Linked DNA regions of Azospirillum brasilense. The main gene of each other region encodes a partner of the protein of the gene in region 2 in a complex. Links are inferred from orthologs where the notes say so. Each region holds a gene or a part of one and is shown on either strand. Other genes may lie near its edges. The genes, in order: metK and groL.

Evidence for each region.
Region 1: the proteins of groL (region 2) and metK are in contact, whole or in part, in a cryo-EM structure (PDB 8P4O), measured with the Escherichia coli proteins. The link is inferred for Azospirillum brasilense from one-to-one orthologs.

Annotation. Positions count from the first base shown.
Region 1 is NZ_CP012914.1:145,143-150,236, reverse strand. Bases 431-3,225 are described here. They hold metK (methionine adenosyltransferase), read right to left. Parts: upstream 2,516-3,225; coding sequence 1,346-2,515; downstream 431-1,345. Other genes in these bases: AMK58_RS00725 (helix-turn-helix domain-containing protein), read right to left, coding at 2,771-3,225; trmB (tRNA (guanine(46)-N(7))-methyltransferase TrmB), read right to left, coding at 548-1,258; AMK58_RS29320 (antibiotic biosynthesis monooxygenase family protein), read left to right, coding at 431-570. In the rest of the region: more of AMK58_RS29320, read left to right, coding at 256-430; more of AMK58_RS00725, read right to left, coding at 3,226-3,259; lnt (apolipoprotein N-acyltransferase), read right to left, coding at 3,373-4,962. UniProt on the Escherichia coli protein: Catalyzes the formation of S-adenosylmethionine (AdoMet) from methionine and ATP.
Region 2 is NZ_CP012914.1:2,833,832-2,845,423, forward strand. The notes cover bases 5,113-8,091. They hold groL (chaperonin GroEL), read right to left. Parts: upstream 7,435-8,091; coding sequence 5,791-7,434; downstream 5,113-5,790. Other genes in these bases: AMK58_RS13180 (catalase), read right to left, coding at 5,113-5,594; groES (co-chaperone GroES), read right to left, coding at 7,487-7,777; AMK58_RS13195 (usg protein), read left to right, coding at 8,072-8,091. In the rest of the region: AMK58_RS13160 (BaiN/RdsA family NAD(P)/FAD-dependent oxidoreductase), read right to left, coding at 1-845; AMK58_RS13165 (hypothetical protein), read right to left, coding at 969-1,232; AMK58_RS13170 (NapC/NirT family cytochrome c), read right to left, coding at 1,342-2,490; AMK58_RS13175 (cytochrome-c peroxidase), read right to left, coding at 2,659-3,663; more of AMK58_RS13180, read right to left, coding at 3,900-5,112; more of AMK58_RS13195, read left to right, coding at 8,092-8,335; AMK58_RS13200 (lysozyme), read left to right, coding at 8,471-8,962; AMK58_RS13205 (hypothetical protein), read right to left, coding at 9,107-11,592.

The DNA.
Region 1 (5,094 bases), 2.7 Mb from region 2 along the record:
TCCATACGCTGATAAAAAAATAAGTGGGCCAAGGCCCACCCGCAAAGCGTCCCGCCGGCCCGGTTTCCCGAGCCGCCGATCCGTATGGGTTCATGCGGTGAATATAGACATTCCGGAGCAGGCCGCAAGCGCTTTTCCGCAAAGTCCTATGCCAGGCGCTTGGTGGACGGGTCCGGCCAGGGTAAAGTTCCAGGCCAAGCCAAGGTTTCGGCGGCCCTCCGCCGCGCGCATGGCACCCTGAAAACGGAGTTGACCGTGATCCTCGAAACGGCCCTCCTGACCGTCAAGCCCGGCCAGGGTCCGGCCTTCGAACGGGCGATGGCCGAGGCGCAGCCCCTGATCGCCGCGACTCCGGGCTTCCTCGGACTGGAGGTGCGGCCCCGCCTGGAAACGCCGGACCGCTACCTTCTGCTCGTCCGCTGGGAGCGGTTGGAGGACCACACCGAAGGCTTCCGGGGGTCGGACCGCTACGCCCGCTGGAAAGCCCTGCTCCACCACTTCTACGATCCGTTCCCGGTGGTGGAGCATTATGGCGAGCCGGTGGTGTCTACCCCCGTGCCTTGCGGATGAATCGCATAAAGACCGGCTTGCGCCCGGCCTCGATGGCCTTTTCCTCGTAGCGGGTGGGCGGCCAGTCCGCGATGCGGTGGCGCCAGTCGGACGGGCCCCGGGCGGTCCATTCGAAATCCGGGTGGCGGACCGTGTGCTCCAACATCCAGCGCACCAGCCCCATGTCGTCGCTGGCCAGCCGCAGTTCCGCCCCGTCCTTCAGCACGCGCGCAAGGCGCGGCAGGTTCTCCGGGCCGATGAAGCGGCGCTCCCAATGGCGTTTCTTCGGCCAGGGATCGGCGAACAGCACGAAGGCACGCCCGATGGAGGCGTCCGGCAGGGCGTCGAGCAGCGGGCGGGCGTCGTCCGGCAGGATGCGGACATTGTCCTGCACGCCCTCGTCGTCCACCAGCTTGAGCAGGCCGGCCACGCCGTTGATGAAGGGCTCCGCTCCGATCACGCCCACGTCGCGGTTGTTCGCCGCCTGCCACGCCATATGGTGGCCGCTGCCGAAGCCGACCTCCAGCCAGACGTCGCGCATAGGGTTGGTGAACAGGGTGTGGGGGTCGATGCGGTCGCCGGTCTGCGGCACCGGGATTTCCAGCGATGGCAAAAGCCCATCGAGCAATTCGGTCTTGCGCTTGCGGAGCGGACGCCCCTTGCGCCGCCCGTAGAGCCTTTTGGACGAGTCCAGGAAGGAGTCGGTCATCGTGACAGCAGGGTCCCAAAACGAATGCAGGGGCCGCATGGCCCCTGCATCCCGGACGGACGGGTCCGGTCTTAAAAGAAGCCTGTCTTAGAAGAAGGCGGCGCGCAGGTCGTTGACGAGGTCGGTCTTCTCCCAGGAGAAGCCGCCGTCGGCCTCCGCCTCGCGGCCGAAATGGCCATAGGCGGCGGTGCGCGCGTAGACCGGACGGTTCAGGCCCAGATGCGTGCGGATGCCGCGCGGGCTGAGGTCCACCAGCTTCTGCAGGATCTCCGACAGCTTGTCCTCGTCCACCGTGCCGGTGCCGTGGGTGTCGACATAGACCGACAGCGGCTTCGACACGCCGATGGCATAGGAGAGCTGAATCGTGCAACGCTCGGCCAGGCCGGCGGCGACCACATTCTTGGCGAGGTAGCGCGCGGCATAGGCGGCGGAACGGTCGACCTTGGTCGGGTCCTTGCCGGAGAAGGCGCCGCCGCCGTGCGGCGCGGCACCGCCGTAGGTGTCGACGATGATCTTACGCCCGGTCAGACCGGCGTCGCCGTCCGGACCGCCGATGACGAAGCGCCCGGTCGGGTTGACGTAGAAGTTCGCCTCGTCGCACATCCAGCCGGCGGGCAGAACGTTCAGGACGTGCGGACGGACGATCTCGCGCACCTCCTCCTGGGTCAGGCCGTCGGCGTGCTGGGTGGAGACGACCACCGCGGTGGCGCGCACCGGCTTGCCGTTCTCGTACTGCAGCGTCACCTGGCTCTTGGCGTCGGGGCCGAGCTGCGGGGCGGCGCCGGAGTGGCGGGCCTCGGCCAGCGACTTCAGGATGGCGTGGCTGTAGTAGATCGGCGCCGGCATCAGCGCCGGCGTCTCGTTGCAGGCGTAGCCGAACATGATGCCCTGGTCGCCGGCACCCTCGTCCTTCTCACCCGCGGCGTCGACGCCGACCGCGATGTCGGCGGACTGGGAATGGACGAAGCACTTGACATCCATCTTTTCCCAATGGAAGCCGTCCTGCTCGTAACCGATGTCCTTCACCGCGGCGCGGGCGACCTGGACCAGCATGTCGGGAGTGATGCTTTCCGGCCCGCGCACTTCGCCAGCCAACACGATCTGGTTGGTGGTCGCCAGCGTTTCCACCGCCACGCGAGCGTAAGGATCGTGCGACAGATACAGATCGACGATGGCGTCGGAGATGCGGTCGCACACCTTGTCCGGATGGCCTTCGGACACGGACTCGCTGGTGAACACGTAGTTGAGCTTGGCCACGACGAACCTCGGCAATGGGCGGGGGCTATTCAACAAAACAGAATTGGGAGACCGGCGCAGCACCCACGGAAAGCCAGTCATTTTCCGTATGTGACAAGGTTTGCGTTCCAGGTCAAGCGATCTCCCCGAGGTTGGAGGAGACCGGCGGAAATTCGCCTTGAAACGACATCGGGGAACGGGCCGGAGGGCCACGTTCCCCAATCTTCCTGCCGTCCGGATTGCTTCCGGTTGTTCGGCTCAGGTCTCTAAACCGTGTTATTCGGCCGCTTCGACCATGCCGGAATTGGCGACGGCCTTGGTCAGCTCGAACAGGCGCTTGCGCACCGACGGGTCGTTGATGCGGTAGTAGGCGCGCACCAACTCCAGCGTCTCGCGCTTGGCCATCGGGTCCGGCTCGTAGCCACCCGAACGCTCCTCGAAACCGGCGGCGTTGCCCTCTTCGTCGTCAACCGGAGCCGCGGCGGCTTCCGCCGGCATGTCGTCGAAGAAGAAGGACACCGGAACGTCCAGGACGCGGCTGAGGTCGAACAGGCGCGACGCGCCGATGCGGTTGGCACCGCGCTCGTACTTCTGCACCTGCTGGAAGGTCAGGCCGATGGCCTCGCCCAGCTTTTCCTGGCTCATGCCCAGAAGGGTCCGGCGCAACCGGACGCGGGAGCCGACGTGAACGTCGATCGGGTTCGGCTTTCCCGTCTTGGGACGGCCGGCAGTGGCCCGGCGGCCCCGCGTTGGCGTTGCTTGCATTGCTCTAATTCCCTGAAACAGTTGTGCAACCTTGATACGACATATCCATGTATGCAGTCAAGCGCGCCCGAGCGCTCCCGATGCGCGTGATTGAAAAAAGAGTCTCGGTTGCGCTATCTGCGATGTCGTGCGCGCAGGCCCACCGCGAAACAGGTCAAAAGAAGCAACCCAAACGCGCCATCACCCACCCGTCCGTAGAGAGTGGGGGTGGGCAGCGCTTCCGGCAAGGCCGCATCGATCACACCCCTGTGACCAAGCGGCAGCATGGCTGTCACGCGGCCATGGGAGTCCACCACGCCGGAGATGCCGGTGTTGGCGACGCGGACCAGCGGCATCCCCTCCTCCACCGCGCGGGTCCGGGCGATGGCGAAATGCTGGTATGGGCCGGCGGTGTTGCCGTACCAGGCATCGTTGGTCAGGTTCAGCATCCAGCGCGGCCGTCCGGCGCCATCCTTCGTGGTGGGCAGCACGGCACCGGGGAAGATCACCTCGTAGCAGATCAGCGGGCTGACCGGCGGCAGGCCCTTGAGATCGAGCGACACCGGTCCCGGCCCGGCCGAGAACTCCGCCCCGTTGCCGGCGATGGCCCCGACCGGCAACCAGCGGCGCAGCGGCATGTATTCGCCGAAGGGCACGAGATGGAACTTGTCGAAGCGCCCCGTCACCGCGCCGCTGCCGTCCACCGCCGCCAAGCTGTTGTAATAGAGCGGCGCACCCTCCGGTCCGGCCTCCATGCGCGGCACCCCGGTGATGAGCAGCCCGCCGGGCGGCGTGACCGACCCCAGCGCCTGACGCAGGCGGGCGTCCTGGTCGAGGAACAGCGGCACCGCGGTTTCCGCCCAGATCACATGGGTGACCGGTTCGGTGGAAGGAGCGGCGGAGAGTTCCATCTGCTGCTGGACGTTGCGCACCCGCTCGCCCGCCGCCCATTTCAGCCGCTGGTCGATGGCCGGCTGGACGAGCCGCAGCCGCACGCCGGGCACCGCCGCATCGGATGCCCCGGCCAACCGCAGCCCGCCCCAGGCACCCAGCGCTGCGAACAGCGCCAGCCCGACGGCCAGCGCACTCCAGGCACGGCGGCGCGGCACCGCCGCGTCGGCCAGGCTCGCCGGCAGCGACGCCACCAGCACGGTCAGCAGACTGAGCCCATAGATGCCGATCAGCGAAACGCCTTGCAGAATTGGCAAAAAGCCCGTCCAGCCATAGCCGACGAGGTTCCACGGGAAGCCGGTGAAGACGTGGCCGCGCAGCCATTCGAACAGCGCCCAGGAGGCGGCGAACAGGAACACCCGCCCCAGCCCCCTTCCCTTCAGCGTCCAGACCAGCAGTGTGGCGAAGCCGGTGAACATCGCCAGCAGGATCGGCAGCCCCGCCGCCGACAGCGGCAGCGCCCACCAGAACCGCTCGATGTCGGTGAACAGCGCCGCGCTTATCCAGTAGAGGCCGAGCAGGTGATGGGCGAAGCCGAAGAACCAGCCCACCGCGAAGGCCTGCCGCTTGGTCCGCGCCCCGTCAAGCAGCCAGAGCAGCCCCGGAAAGGCGATCAGCAACACCGGCACCGCGTCGGCCGGCGGCAAGGCCAGCGTCGCCAGCCCGCCGAAACCCGCCGCCGCCAGCAGCCGGCGCCAACCGGTCAGCCCGGCCAGGCCCGCGGGCAGGCGGCCCAGCCGGGCCGGGGTGGTCGTCAGGTCGGTGGCGGTCAAGGGGAGGACACTCCGGATGCGGGTGGACCGGTAACGGCTGTCGAGACAAGCACCGGGCTGGAAACCGATTCACCATGAAGGCACGAAAGACACGAAGAGCGTCACGAAGAGGCCCCCCGCTCCGCCCGTGAT
Region 2 (11,592 bases):
TCCGGCATCAGGTCGATGGTTAGGGCGGCCCAACCCTCGCGCTCGATGGCGTCGCGCAAAGGGGCGCTCAGCGCGTAGACGGCGCCGCCCTCGATGCCGGTCTCGGTGATGACGAACTCGCCCTTCAGCCGGCGGTCGCCGAAGGCGAGGCCGACGCTCTTGACCGGCTGGCCGGCGAAGCGTTCGCGCAGGTGATCGGACCAGGGCACCTCGAAGCCCATGTTGGACGGGCGCAACGGCGCGATGTCCACCCCGCGCGCGGCGAGAAGCTCCGTCCAGACGCCGTCGGAGCCGGTGCGCGGCCAGCTCGCCCCGCCCAGCGCCAGCAGGGTGGCGCGCGGGGCGACGGTGGTCTCGCTGCCGTCGCCGCGCTGGACGCGCAGCGCGCCGGACGCGTCCCAACCGAGCCAGCGGTGGCGGGTGTGCAGGGTGACGCCCAGCCCCTCCAGCCGGCGCAGCCACGCGCGGACCAGGGTGGAGGCCTTCATCTGCACCGGAAAGACGCGCCCGCTGGAGCCGACGAAGGTCTCGATCCCGAGCCCCGCCGCCCAATCGCACAGGTCCGCCGGGGAGAAGCCGGCCAGCAGCTCGGCGAACAGGGGGGCTTGCGTGCCGTAGCGGGCGGTGAAGGCGTCCAGCGCTTCGGAATGGGTCAGGTTCAGCCCGCCGCGCCCGGCCAGCAGCAGCTTGCGCGCCGGGGTGGGCATCCGTTCATAGACGGCGACCGAGCGGCCCGCCGCGGCGATGACCTCCGCCGCCATCAGCCCGGCCGGGCCGGCGCCGATGATCGCAACATCGGGAGAAAAGGCATCGGGAGAAGAAACAGTGTCAGGGGCGTCGGTCATCGGGTCCCCCGAGGGGTGAAGGATGTCGACCGGTCCCGTCCGCACCGCCTTCGCCAAAGGAAAAGGCAGCGTCGGACGGGACCGGGGCACTCAAGAAGCGGGAATCGGCGGCGCGGGACCGGATCAGTCCGCGTCGTCCTCCTGGGCCACCTCGTCGGCAAGGTCGTTGGCCATGTCGGCGAAATAGCCCGCGTCCACCTCCAGCCCGTTTTCCTCGCAGATCCGCATGAAGATGCGGTAGGCGTGCAGGATCGCGACGTCGAGAACGGCGAGGTCGCCCTCCTCGCTGTGCTTGTCGGTGACGCCACGCTCCTGGAGCGTGCCGACGATGTCGTGAGAGGCGGCCTGAAGCACCGCTTCCATAGCTTGTTTGTGCAGAGTCGACATCGCGGGGGTCCTCTTTCTCAAGTGGTCGTCTGCCGTCGGGCGCGGCGCGTTCATTGCCGGCCCGTGGTAGAAAACCCCTCTTAGCAGCTTCGGGTTCTCGCCGCAGCGATCATCGCGCGCCGTCCTTTGCATGGCTCTGCAGATAGGTCAGCAGCAGGCGGCCCTCCTCCTCGTTCAGCCGGGTCAGCCGCTTCATGGCGTTCATCTTTCCGATCCAGGCGTTCGCGTCGAAGTCGGCCGGCGGGTGCAGCGTGTGGCAGAGCGAGCAGTTGGCGTCGTAGACCCGCGCCCCGTAGTCCCACAGCGCGCCGAGCGTCGCCACATAACCGCCGGCCCCGGTCCAGGCGGTCAGGCGGACCTCCGTCCATTCCTGTTCGGTCTCGGGATCGGTGACGGTGCGCAGCGCAGCCGTCTGGCCCGCCACCGCCGCGTTCAGCTTGACCGTGGTGATGCGCTTGCCCGGCTGGGCGTAGAGCGTCTGGGTGGAGCTGCCGCGCTGCCAGCCGGTGATCTCCACCTTCAGGGCGTCGCCCTCCGCCGCCAGGACCTTGACCGGGGTCGCCGCGGCGATCTCGCCGTCCCCGGCGCTCCCAGGGGTCGGCGGCGCGCCGTACAAAGCGAGGCTGGTCAGGGCGTAGGCGGTGTCGCCGGGCTTGAGGGCCAGCGCCTTCGCCTGATCCGACAGGCCGGCGAAGAGTTGGCGATGGCCGGCGGTGACGTCGGGGAAGCTGTGGGCGATGCCCTTATGGCAGTCGATGCAGGTCTTGCCGGCCTTCTCCGCCCCTTCCATGGCGCTGGCCGCCTTCGGCGTCTGCTTGTGGAAGTCCATGGCGCCGAAGGAATGGCAGTTGCGGCATTCCTGGCTGTCGGTGGCGCGCATGCGGTCCCATTCGCGGCGCGCCAGCGTGTGGCGCTTGGCCTCGAACTTCTCCTTGGTGTCGATGGAGCCGATGAGCCAGTGGTACAGCTCGCCGGAGGCCTGCACCTTGCGGATCACCTTGTGCGTCCAGTCGCGCGGGACGTGGCAGTCGGCGCAGGTCGCCCTTACGCCCGAGGCGTTCTGGTAGTGCGGCGAGGACTTGTACTCGACATACACGTTGTCGCGCATCTCGTGGCAGGAGATGCAGAACTCCAGGCTGTTGGTCGCTTCCATCGCGGTGTTGAAGCCGCCCCAGCCGACCACCCCCACGACGACGCCCACCAGACCGGCCAGCGCGAGCGCCCCGAAGCCGCCCGCCGTCTTCCATCCCCACCGCATGTCGATACCCTGGACACTCTGGCAATCCTCAACCCTCTCCCCTCCGGGGAGAGGGTGCCCGCGAAGCGGGCGGTGAGGGGGTTGCGCGTTTCCGGCACGTCCGGCACAAGCGCACCCCCCTCACCCTAACCCTCTCCCCGGAGGGGAGAGGGAATACCCCCCAACCCGTCAGTCGAAGGGATGCGGCTTCGGCGTCTTGTCCGTGGACGGCGGCAGGATCGGCAGAGCGAAGCTCGGCTGGTCACCGGTCAGCGTCTTCAGGAAGGCGACGATCTTGGCGTTCTCGTCGGGCGAGAACTTCTTGCCCAACTGGATGCGGCCCATGACGTCCACGGCGTCGGACAGCGTCGCGGCCTCGCCGTCGTGGAAGTAGGGGTAGGTCAGCGCGACGTTGCGCAGCGTCGGAACCTTGAAGTTGAAGCGGTCGGCCTCCTCCTTGGTCACCGCGATGCGGCCCTCGGCGGGGTTGTTGGTCTTGTAGGGCTCGACGACGCCCATCTTCTGGAAGGTGTTGCCGCCGACGGCCGAACCGTTGTGGCAGGCGGTGCAGCCCGAGTCCTTGAACAGCTCGTAGCCTTCCAGCTCGACGGTGGTGAGGGCCTTCTTGTCGCCCTTCAGCCACTGATCGAAGCGGGAGTTCGGCGTGACCAGCGTCTCCTCGAAGGCGGCGATGGCCTTGGTCACTTCCTCGATGGTGATCGTGGTTTCACCGAAGACCTCGGCGAATTCCTTCTGGTATTCGGGGATGGAGCGCAGCACCTCGACCGCCAGGGCGTGGGTGGAGCCCATCTCGCCGGGGTTGGCGATCGGGCCGCCGGCCTGCTCCTGCAACGTCAGGGCGCGGCCGTCCCAGAACTGCGCCACGTTCAGGCTGGAGTTCAGAACGGTCGGCGAGTTGATCGGGCCCTGCTGCCAGTTGTGGCCGACGGAGGTCTTCAGGTTGTCGGTGCCGCCCATGGACAGGTTGTGGCACGAGTTGCAGGAGATGAAGCCGGACTTGGACAGCCGGGGATCGAAGTACAGCTTCTTGCCAAGTTCAACCAATCCGGGATTGGTGACCTTCGCCGGCTCGATCGGCGAAATCGGTTCGTCGGCGGCGAACGCCGGCACGCCGAAGGTGGCGACGGAGGCCGCCAGCATGGCCGCGAACGACACGGCAGCACGCATGGACATCGCACTTCTCCCTTATCGAAGTTCTAATATTTTGGCTAATGCCTTGATGCAAAATGACAGTGGCACGCCCCGCTCTGGTGATACCAGTGACAGGCGTGTCGCGCGGCAACTTGCCGCATGTCCGTACACGAATTGTGACTACTCAAAACAGTCATCGGTGCGGGCATGAAAAAGGGGCGGCGGGACAACCCGCCGCCCCATCGGGACGTCAACCGATTGATGATCTTAGGTTGTGCCTAATCGGCAGCGGCTTGGCTGGCCATGCCGCCTTGCGCGCCGGACGGCATGCCCTTCACCACCTCGTCCGCCGTGGCGCGGTGGACCTTCACGGAGCCGGTCCACTGGCCCCAGGCCTTCGGGTCGATGGTGTCGCCGTTCCTGCCCAGCGCCTTCAGCCGCTTCTGGTCCTCGTCGGTCAGCACCTGCTTGGGCAGGGAGGCCAAGCCGGCGACGTCGGCGGCGGTCATGCCCAGCATGCCGGCCACCCGGCTGCCGTAGTCGTCATGGATCAGGAAGAAGTGCCAGAGCATCCGCTCCTGGACGTCGCGTTCGCACTGGCCGAGCAGGGTGCCCATGTTCAGGACCAGATCGTCGCGCTCCCAGTCCATCATGGTGCAGTAGCGGGCGCGCGGCTGGACGTAGTCGTTGCGGCGCTCGATCACGCTGCGGGTCAGGCGGCCGTGGATCTCCGGCGGGTTGTTCGGCTCCTCCCGCTGGGCCTCGGTCAGGCCGTTGTGGATGGACGGCTCGAAATTGACGTGTGGGTTCTGCCCCGGGGCCAGATCGCGCTGGTAGGACATTTGCCCACCCGACAGGTTGGTGGCGACCGCCGCGTTCTTGGCTTGGTTGATCGGCAACTGCTGATAGTTGGGGCCGACCCGGTAGCGCTGCGTGTCGGAGTAGGAGAAGGTCCGCCCGACCAGCATCTTGTCGTCGGAGAAGTCCAGCCCGTCGACCAGGACGCCGGTGCCCATGGCGATCTGTTCGTTCTCGTTGAAGAAGTCCTCGACGTTGCGGTTCAGCGTCATCACGCCGACGTGGCGCAGCGGGAAGTCCGACTCCGGCCAGACCTTGGTGTCGTCCAGCGGGTCCCACTCAAGCTCGGGATGATCGTGATCCTCCATGACCTGGACATACAGATCCCACTGCGGGTGGTCGCCCCGGTCGATGGCCTCATAGAGGTCCTTGGAGGCGGAGCCGAGATCCTGCCCCTGCACCTTCGCCGCCTCTTCCGCCGTCAGGGAGGCGACGCCGCAGCGCGGGTGGAAGTGGTACTTGACCAACACCGTGTCGCCGTTGGCGTTCACCATCTTGTAGGTGTTCACGCCGAAGCCTTCCATGTGCCGGTAGTTGGCCGGAATCCCGCGCGGGCTGAACAGATGCGTCAGCATGTGCATGGATTCGGGCGTCTGGCTCATGAAGTCGAAGATGCGGTTCGGCTCCTGGCGGAAGGTCACCGGATCGGGCTTCAGCGAGTGGATGACGTCGGGGAACTTGATGGCGTCGCGGATGAAGAAGACCGGCAGGTTGTTGCCGACGAGATCCCAGTTGCCGTCCTCGGTGTAGAACTTCACCGCGAAGCCGCGCGGGTCGCGGGCCACCTCCGACGAATCGCGCCCGCCGATGACGGTGGAGAAGCGGATGGCCAGCGGGGTCTTCTTGCCGGCCTGCCCGAACAGCTTGGCACGGGTGTATTTGGACGCCGGCTCGTCGCCGATCTTGCCCGTCGCCTCGAATTCCCCGTAGCAGACGAAGCCGCGGGCGTGAACCACGCGCTCCGGAATGCGCTCGCGGTCGAAGTGGGAGATCTTCTCCAGGAACTGGTAGTTCTCCAGCGTCGCCGGGCCGCGCGCTCCCACGGTGCGCTGGGATTGGTTGTTGGTGATCGGGTGGCCCTGACGGTTGGTCAGAGTCTTCGATTGGTCAGCCATCGCTTTCTCCCTGAACAGCAAGCCGTGCCGGCGCACCTCTGGGGCGTCCGGTTGGGAGGTCAACGTCCCCAGTTTGGAACCGTTCCAATCCAAAACGCCGGCCGGCGGCACCCTGTCCGTCAGGGAGATGCCCAAACGGAAAAGGGCGGCCCCGAGGGACCGCCCTTTCCGCAAACGTCGTGGATGACGTGAGCTATTAGAAGCCCATGCCGCCCATGTCGTCCATGCCACCCGGCATGCCGGCCGGAGCAGCCTTCTTCTCCGGCTTCTCGGCGATCATCGCCTCGGTGGTGATCAGCAGGCCGGCGATCGAGGCCGCGTCCTGCAGGGCGGTGCGAACCACCTTCACCGGGTCGATGATGCCGGCGGCGACCAGATCGGTGAACTCACCCTTCTGGGCGTCGTAGCCGAAGTTGGCGTCGTTCTGGTCCAGCAGCTTGCCGACCACGATCGAACCGTCGGTGCCCGCGTTGTAGGCGATCTGACGGACCGGGGCCTGCAGGGCGCGGCGGATGATCTCGATGCCGACGCGCTGCTCGTCGTTGATCGGCTTCAGGGCGTCGAGGGCCTTGGTGGCGTACAGCAGGGCGGTGCCACCGCCGGCGACGACACCCTCTTCCACCGCGGCGCGGGTGGCGTGCATGGCGTCGTCAACGCGATCCTTGCGCTCCTTCACCTCGACCTCGGTGGCGCCGCCGACGCGGATGACGGCAACGCCGCCAGCCAGCTTCGCCAGACGCTCCTGCAGCTTCTCGCGGTCGTAGTCCGAGGTGGTCTCCTCGATCTGCGCCTTGATCTGGCCGATGCGGGCCTGGATGTCCTCGGCCGAGCCGGCGCCGTCGACGATGGTGGTGTTCTCCTTGGAGATCACGACCTTCTTGGCGGTGCCCAGCATGTCGATGGTGACGTTCTCGAGCTTGATGCCGAGATCCTCGGAGATGACCTGGCCGCCGGTCAGGATGGCCATGTCCTCCAGCATCGCCTTGCGGCGGTCACCGAAGCCCGGGGCCTTGACGGCGGCAACCTTCAGGCCGCCACGCAGCTTGTTCACGACCAGGGTCGCCAGGGCCTCGCCCTCGACGTCCTCGGCGATGATCAGCAGCGGACGCGAGGACTGCACGACGGCCTCGAGGACCGGCAGCAGGGCCTGCAGACCCGACAGCTTCTTCTCGTGGAGCAGGATGAACGGGCTCTCGAGGTCCGCGATCATCTTGTCGGCGTTGGTGATGAAGTACGGCGACAGGTAGCCGCGGTCGAACTGCATGCCCTCGACGACGTCCAGCTCGGTCTCGAGGCTCTTGGCCTCTTCCACCGTGATGACGCCCTCGTTGCCGACCTTCTCCATGGCCTGGGCGATCATCTTGCCGATCTCGCCTTCGCCGTTGGCGGAGATGGTGCCGACCTGGGCGATCTCGTCGTTGGTCGTGACCTTCTTGGCGCGGCCACGGATGTCGTTCACGACGGTCTCGACGGCGAGGTCGATGCCGCGCTTCAGGTCCATCGGGTTCATGCCGGCGGCCACCGACTTCACGCCCTCGCGGACGATGGCCTGGGCCAGAACGGTCGCCGTGGTGGTGCCGTCGCCGGCCAGGTCGTTCGTCTTCGACGCGACCTCACGCACCATCTGGGCGCCCATGTTCTCGAACTTGTCCGACAGCTCGATTTCCTTGGCGACCGAGACGCCGTCCTTGGTGATGCGCGGAGCGCCGAAGGACTTCTCGATCACGACGTTGCGGCCCTTCGGACCCAGCGTCACCTTCACGGCGTCGGCGAGGATGTCCACACCGCGCAGCATCTTCTCACGCGCGGCGGCGGAGAACTTAACTTCCTTGGCAGCCATTGCTCACTTCCTTGAAATTCGGGGGGTTGGATCGCTCAGCGCGGGCGGAGGCTCAGGCCTCGACGACGCCCATGATGTCGGATTCCTTCATGATGAGGAAATCCTCGCCCTCGATCTTCACCTCGGTGCCCGACCACTTGCCGAACAGGATGCGGTCGCCGGCCTTCACGTCGAGCGCAACGACCTTGCCGCTCTCGTCACGGGCGCCCGGACCCACCGCGACGACCTGGCCCTCCTGGGGCTTTTCCTTCGCGGTGTCGGGGATGATGATCCCGCCCTTGGTCTTGGTGTCGGACTCCAGACGCTTGACGACGACGCGGTCGTGCAGCGGACGGAACTTCATGGGGATGCCTCCAGGATCAAGGCTTATTGAAAGGATTGGCGCCGGGCTCGGGGCTGTTAGCACTCTCCCCCGGCGAGTGCCAGACAGCTAATCGAGCTGCGGTTTTGATTCAAGAGGGTCGTTGCGGCAATCGGTGCGATTCCTGGCAGCAGTCGCCCCTCCTTGCTGCTAATGCATTGAAATAGCAGAAAAATTTTTGTTGCCCGCCGCAGCCGCGAACGGCACACTTTCACAAAAGAATCATCAGGACGCAGCGGAAGGACGCCACCGGTTCCACCATCACGGAGGCAGAGCATGGGCAGTCTGGGGCTTCAGCTTCGCGATTACCGCCTGACCACGGCGGAGATTCTGTACCACATGCCGGACCACCCGCACCTGCTGCAGAGCTATCTCTGGCAGGAATTGGACCTCGCGCCCGGCTACCCGGTGCTGCGCCGGTTCCTGGATTTCTGGCAGGCCAACCTGGACGGCAAGCTGCATTCGGTGAAGCTGGCGACCCACCGCCTGATCACACCGGGCGAGGCCCGCGCGGTGGCCGCGGAATTCCGCTGGACCTGACGCCCCACACCCCAGAAACGCGGGAAAATGTGAAAAAATAAACCATTATTAAGAGTATAACTCTTTCGATACCCTTTCCTCAGCACGAACCGTCCGTGCCGATGCACGTCCACGACAAGCTGGGGAATGACGAACATGACGACGCCGGTCTGCCAAGAAGCGGTCAACCTCGTGAAGCATTTCGAGGGGCTTTACCTCAACGCCTACCTGTGCCCGGCGGGGGTGCCGACCATCGGCTACGGCCACACCGCCGGGGTCGAACTGGGGCAGAGCATCACCTCCGCCCAGGCCGACAATTTCCTGCAGTCGGACCTGACCACCGCCGCCGCCCAGGTGGACAAGCTGGTCACCGTCGCGCTGAACCCCGACCAACGCGGCGCGCTGGCTTCCTTCGTGTTCAACCTGGGGGCCGGCAGCCTGCAGTGCTCGACTCTGCTGCGCCTGCTGAACCAGGGCGACTATGAGGGCGCCGCCGGCCAGTTCGGCCGCTGGGTCTACGCCACGGTCAACGGCGTCAAGACGCAGCTTCCGGGTCTGGTCAAGCGCCGCGCCGCCGAGGCCGACCTGTTCGAAAGCTCCACCACGCCGCTGCCCCAGGCGGCGGTCAGCACCGCCACGGGCGCGTGAACGCTCTTAATAACCCTCTCCCCCCTGGGGAGAGGGTGGCCCGGAGGGCCGGTGAGGGGGTTGTACGTGGCCGTTCGTCCGGCAAAAGCGCATCCCCCTCACCCTAACCCTCTCCCCAGAGGGGAGAGGGAAAGCATCTCCCCTTCACCCTTTCCGCTGGCCGGTCAGCCGCAGGCCGCGGTCGATCCATTGGGCGGTCAGCTTTTCCTGGACGGCGTTCTGGCGCAGCCGCTGGTTCAGGTTGGCGAAATCCACGCGGTCCAGGCTCTGGTCCTGGTTGAAGCAGGAGAAGACCACCGTCTCCGCGCCGGTCACCGGGTCGATGTGCCGTTGCAGGCACTGGGCGCAGATCTCCTTCATCATGCATTGCATGGGGGAGTTGATGGAGCCGATGGCGGCGTGGCCGGGCTTCAGGTGGTGCTTCAGCAGGCCGTGCCGGGCCGCCCCCACCGCCGCCATCATGCGGTCGGAGCCGATGGCGACGATGCGGTCCACCGTCTCCAGCGGAATATCCGCCGGCCCCAGCTCGCCCGCCGCGTAGGCGCGCATGGCCTCCACGATGTTCCCGACGAAACTCAGATCACCGGGCCGCGTCGGCGTGAAGCCCGGCGCCTCGTCGCAGCACCAGACGACGCGGTCGGCGGCGGCCTCGATCTGTTCGGTCTTGTAACGGTCCTCCATCCGCTTGTAGCCGGCGAAATAGACGACCCGGTTGCCGCGCGCCCGGCAGGCCTGCCCGATGGAGAAGAGCACGGCGTTGCCCAGCCCGCCGCCGACCAGCGCCACCGTCTCGCCCTCCGGGATCTCGGTCGGAGCGCCGGTCGGCCCCATCACCACCACCGGGTCGCCGGGCTTCAGCAGGGCGCAGAGGTCGGACGAGCCGCCCATCTCCAGGACGATCAGGGAGAGCAGCCCGGCCTCCTTGTCCACCCAGGCGCCGGTCAGGGCCAGCCCTTCCATGGCCAGCGTGGTCCGGCCGATCCGTTGCGCCAGCGTTTCGAAGTTCTGCAGCCGGTAGAACTGTCCGGGTTCGAAACGGCGTGCGGCGGCGGGAGCCTTCACCACCACCTCCACGATGGTCGGGGTCAGGCGGGTGACGCTGTGCACCAGGGGCCGCAGTTCGACGTTCAGGCGCCGCACCAGAGCCTCCGGCATCACGGAGCTGGGCGCCCGGCGAGCCAGGGCGCGGCTGACCACCGGATAGCCGCGCTTCGCCCCGCCCATCGCCTTCACCACATTGCCGGCGAAGGACGGGTGCAGGTCGCCGAAGAAGCTGAGGAACCGCCCGTCCGGCGCCCGCGCCATCAGCACATGCGCCTGGGCCGGCTTGCTCGTCCGCTCCGGCGTCACCGGATTGCCGTCCTCGTCGATGGCGCGGAAGCAACGCCCGTCCAGCTCCACCCACTCCGGCTCCTCGCGGGCCAGGACGGTGTTCGGCTGGGTGCCGGCGGCGACCAGGATGGTGCGGGCGGGGAGCCGCGCGTCCACGGCGGCGGGCGCCACCACCCCGTCCGGCCCGACCGGGCTGATGGCGAGGTGGATCGCCCGCGCGGCGCCCGATTCGTCGATCTCCACCCCGCGCGGGGCGGCGCATTCCAGGAAGCGGATGCCCTCGGCCAGACCGTGCGCCACCTCCTCGTGGTTCAGGGTGTAGCTGGGGCTGTCGATCAGGCGGCGGCGGTAGGCGATGGTCGAGCCGCCCCAGGATTGCAGAAGCGCCGCGACGCGCGGCTCGCGCCCCTGCTCTCCCGCCTCCAGGCGCTCCGCCCGGATGGCGCGGGCGTGGGCCAGGAACTCGTCGGCCAGTTCGGCCTCGTCGGGCGTCCAGCGGGCGCGCACCGCCGCTTCCCCCCGATCGGCCGCCAGGACCTCGTAGCGGGACAGGAACTTCTCGACCTGGACGGGGTAGTAGGCCAGCGCCTCCGTCGCCGTGTCGATCGCGGTCAGCCCGCCGCCGATCACCACGATGGGCAGCCGGACCTGGAGGTTGGCGATGCTGTCCGGCTTGGCCGCCCCGGTCAGTTGCAGCCCCATCAGGAAGTCCGAGGCCTGCCGCACCCCACGGGCCAGCCCGTTCGCCATCGGCACGACGGTCGGCTTGCCCGCCCCCATGCACAGGGCGATGTGGTCGAAGCCCAGCTCCAGCGCCCCGTCGATGGTCAGCGTGCCGCCGAAGCGCACCCCGCCGATGATCGTCATGCGCGCCCGGCGTTCCAGCAACAGCCGGATCACCTTCAGGAAATTCTTGTTCCAGCGCACGGTGATGCCGTACTCCGCCACCCCGCCGAATCCGGCCATCACCCGCTCGTCCAGCCGGTCGTAGAGGTCCCGCACGTCGCGGATCGGCCGGAAGGGCACCCGCGTGCCGCTGGGCAGGACGCCCGAGAGGTCGGCGGGCAGCGGCTCGATCTTCAGCCCGTCGATGCCGACCACCGTGTGACCGTCGTTCATCAGATGGTGCGCCAGCGTGAAGCCCGCCGGCCCCAGCCCGGCCACCAGCACCTTGGAGCCGCTGTCCGGCCGCATCAGCGGGCGGCGCAGGTCCAGCGGGTTCCAGCGGGTCAGCAGGCTGTAGATCTCGAAGCCCCAGGGCAGTTCCAGCACGTCCTTCAGCGTGCGGGTCTCCGCCT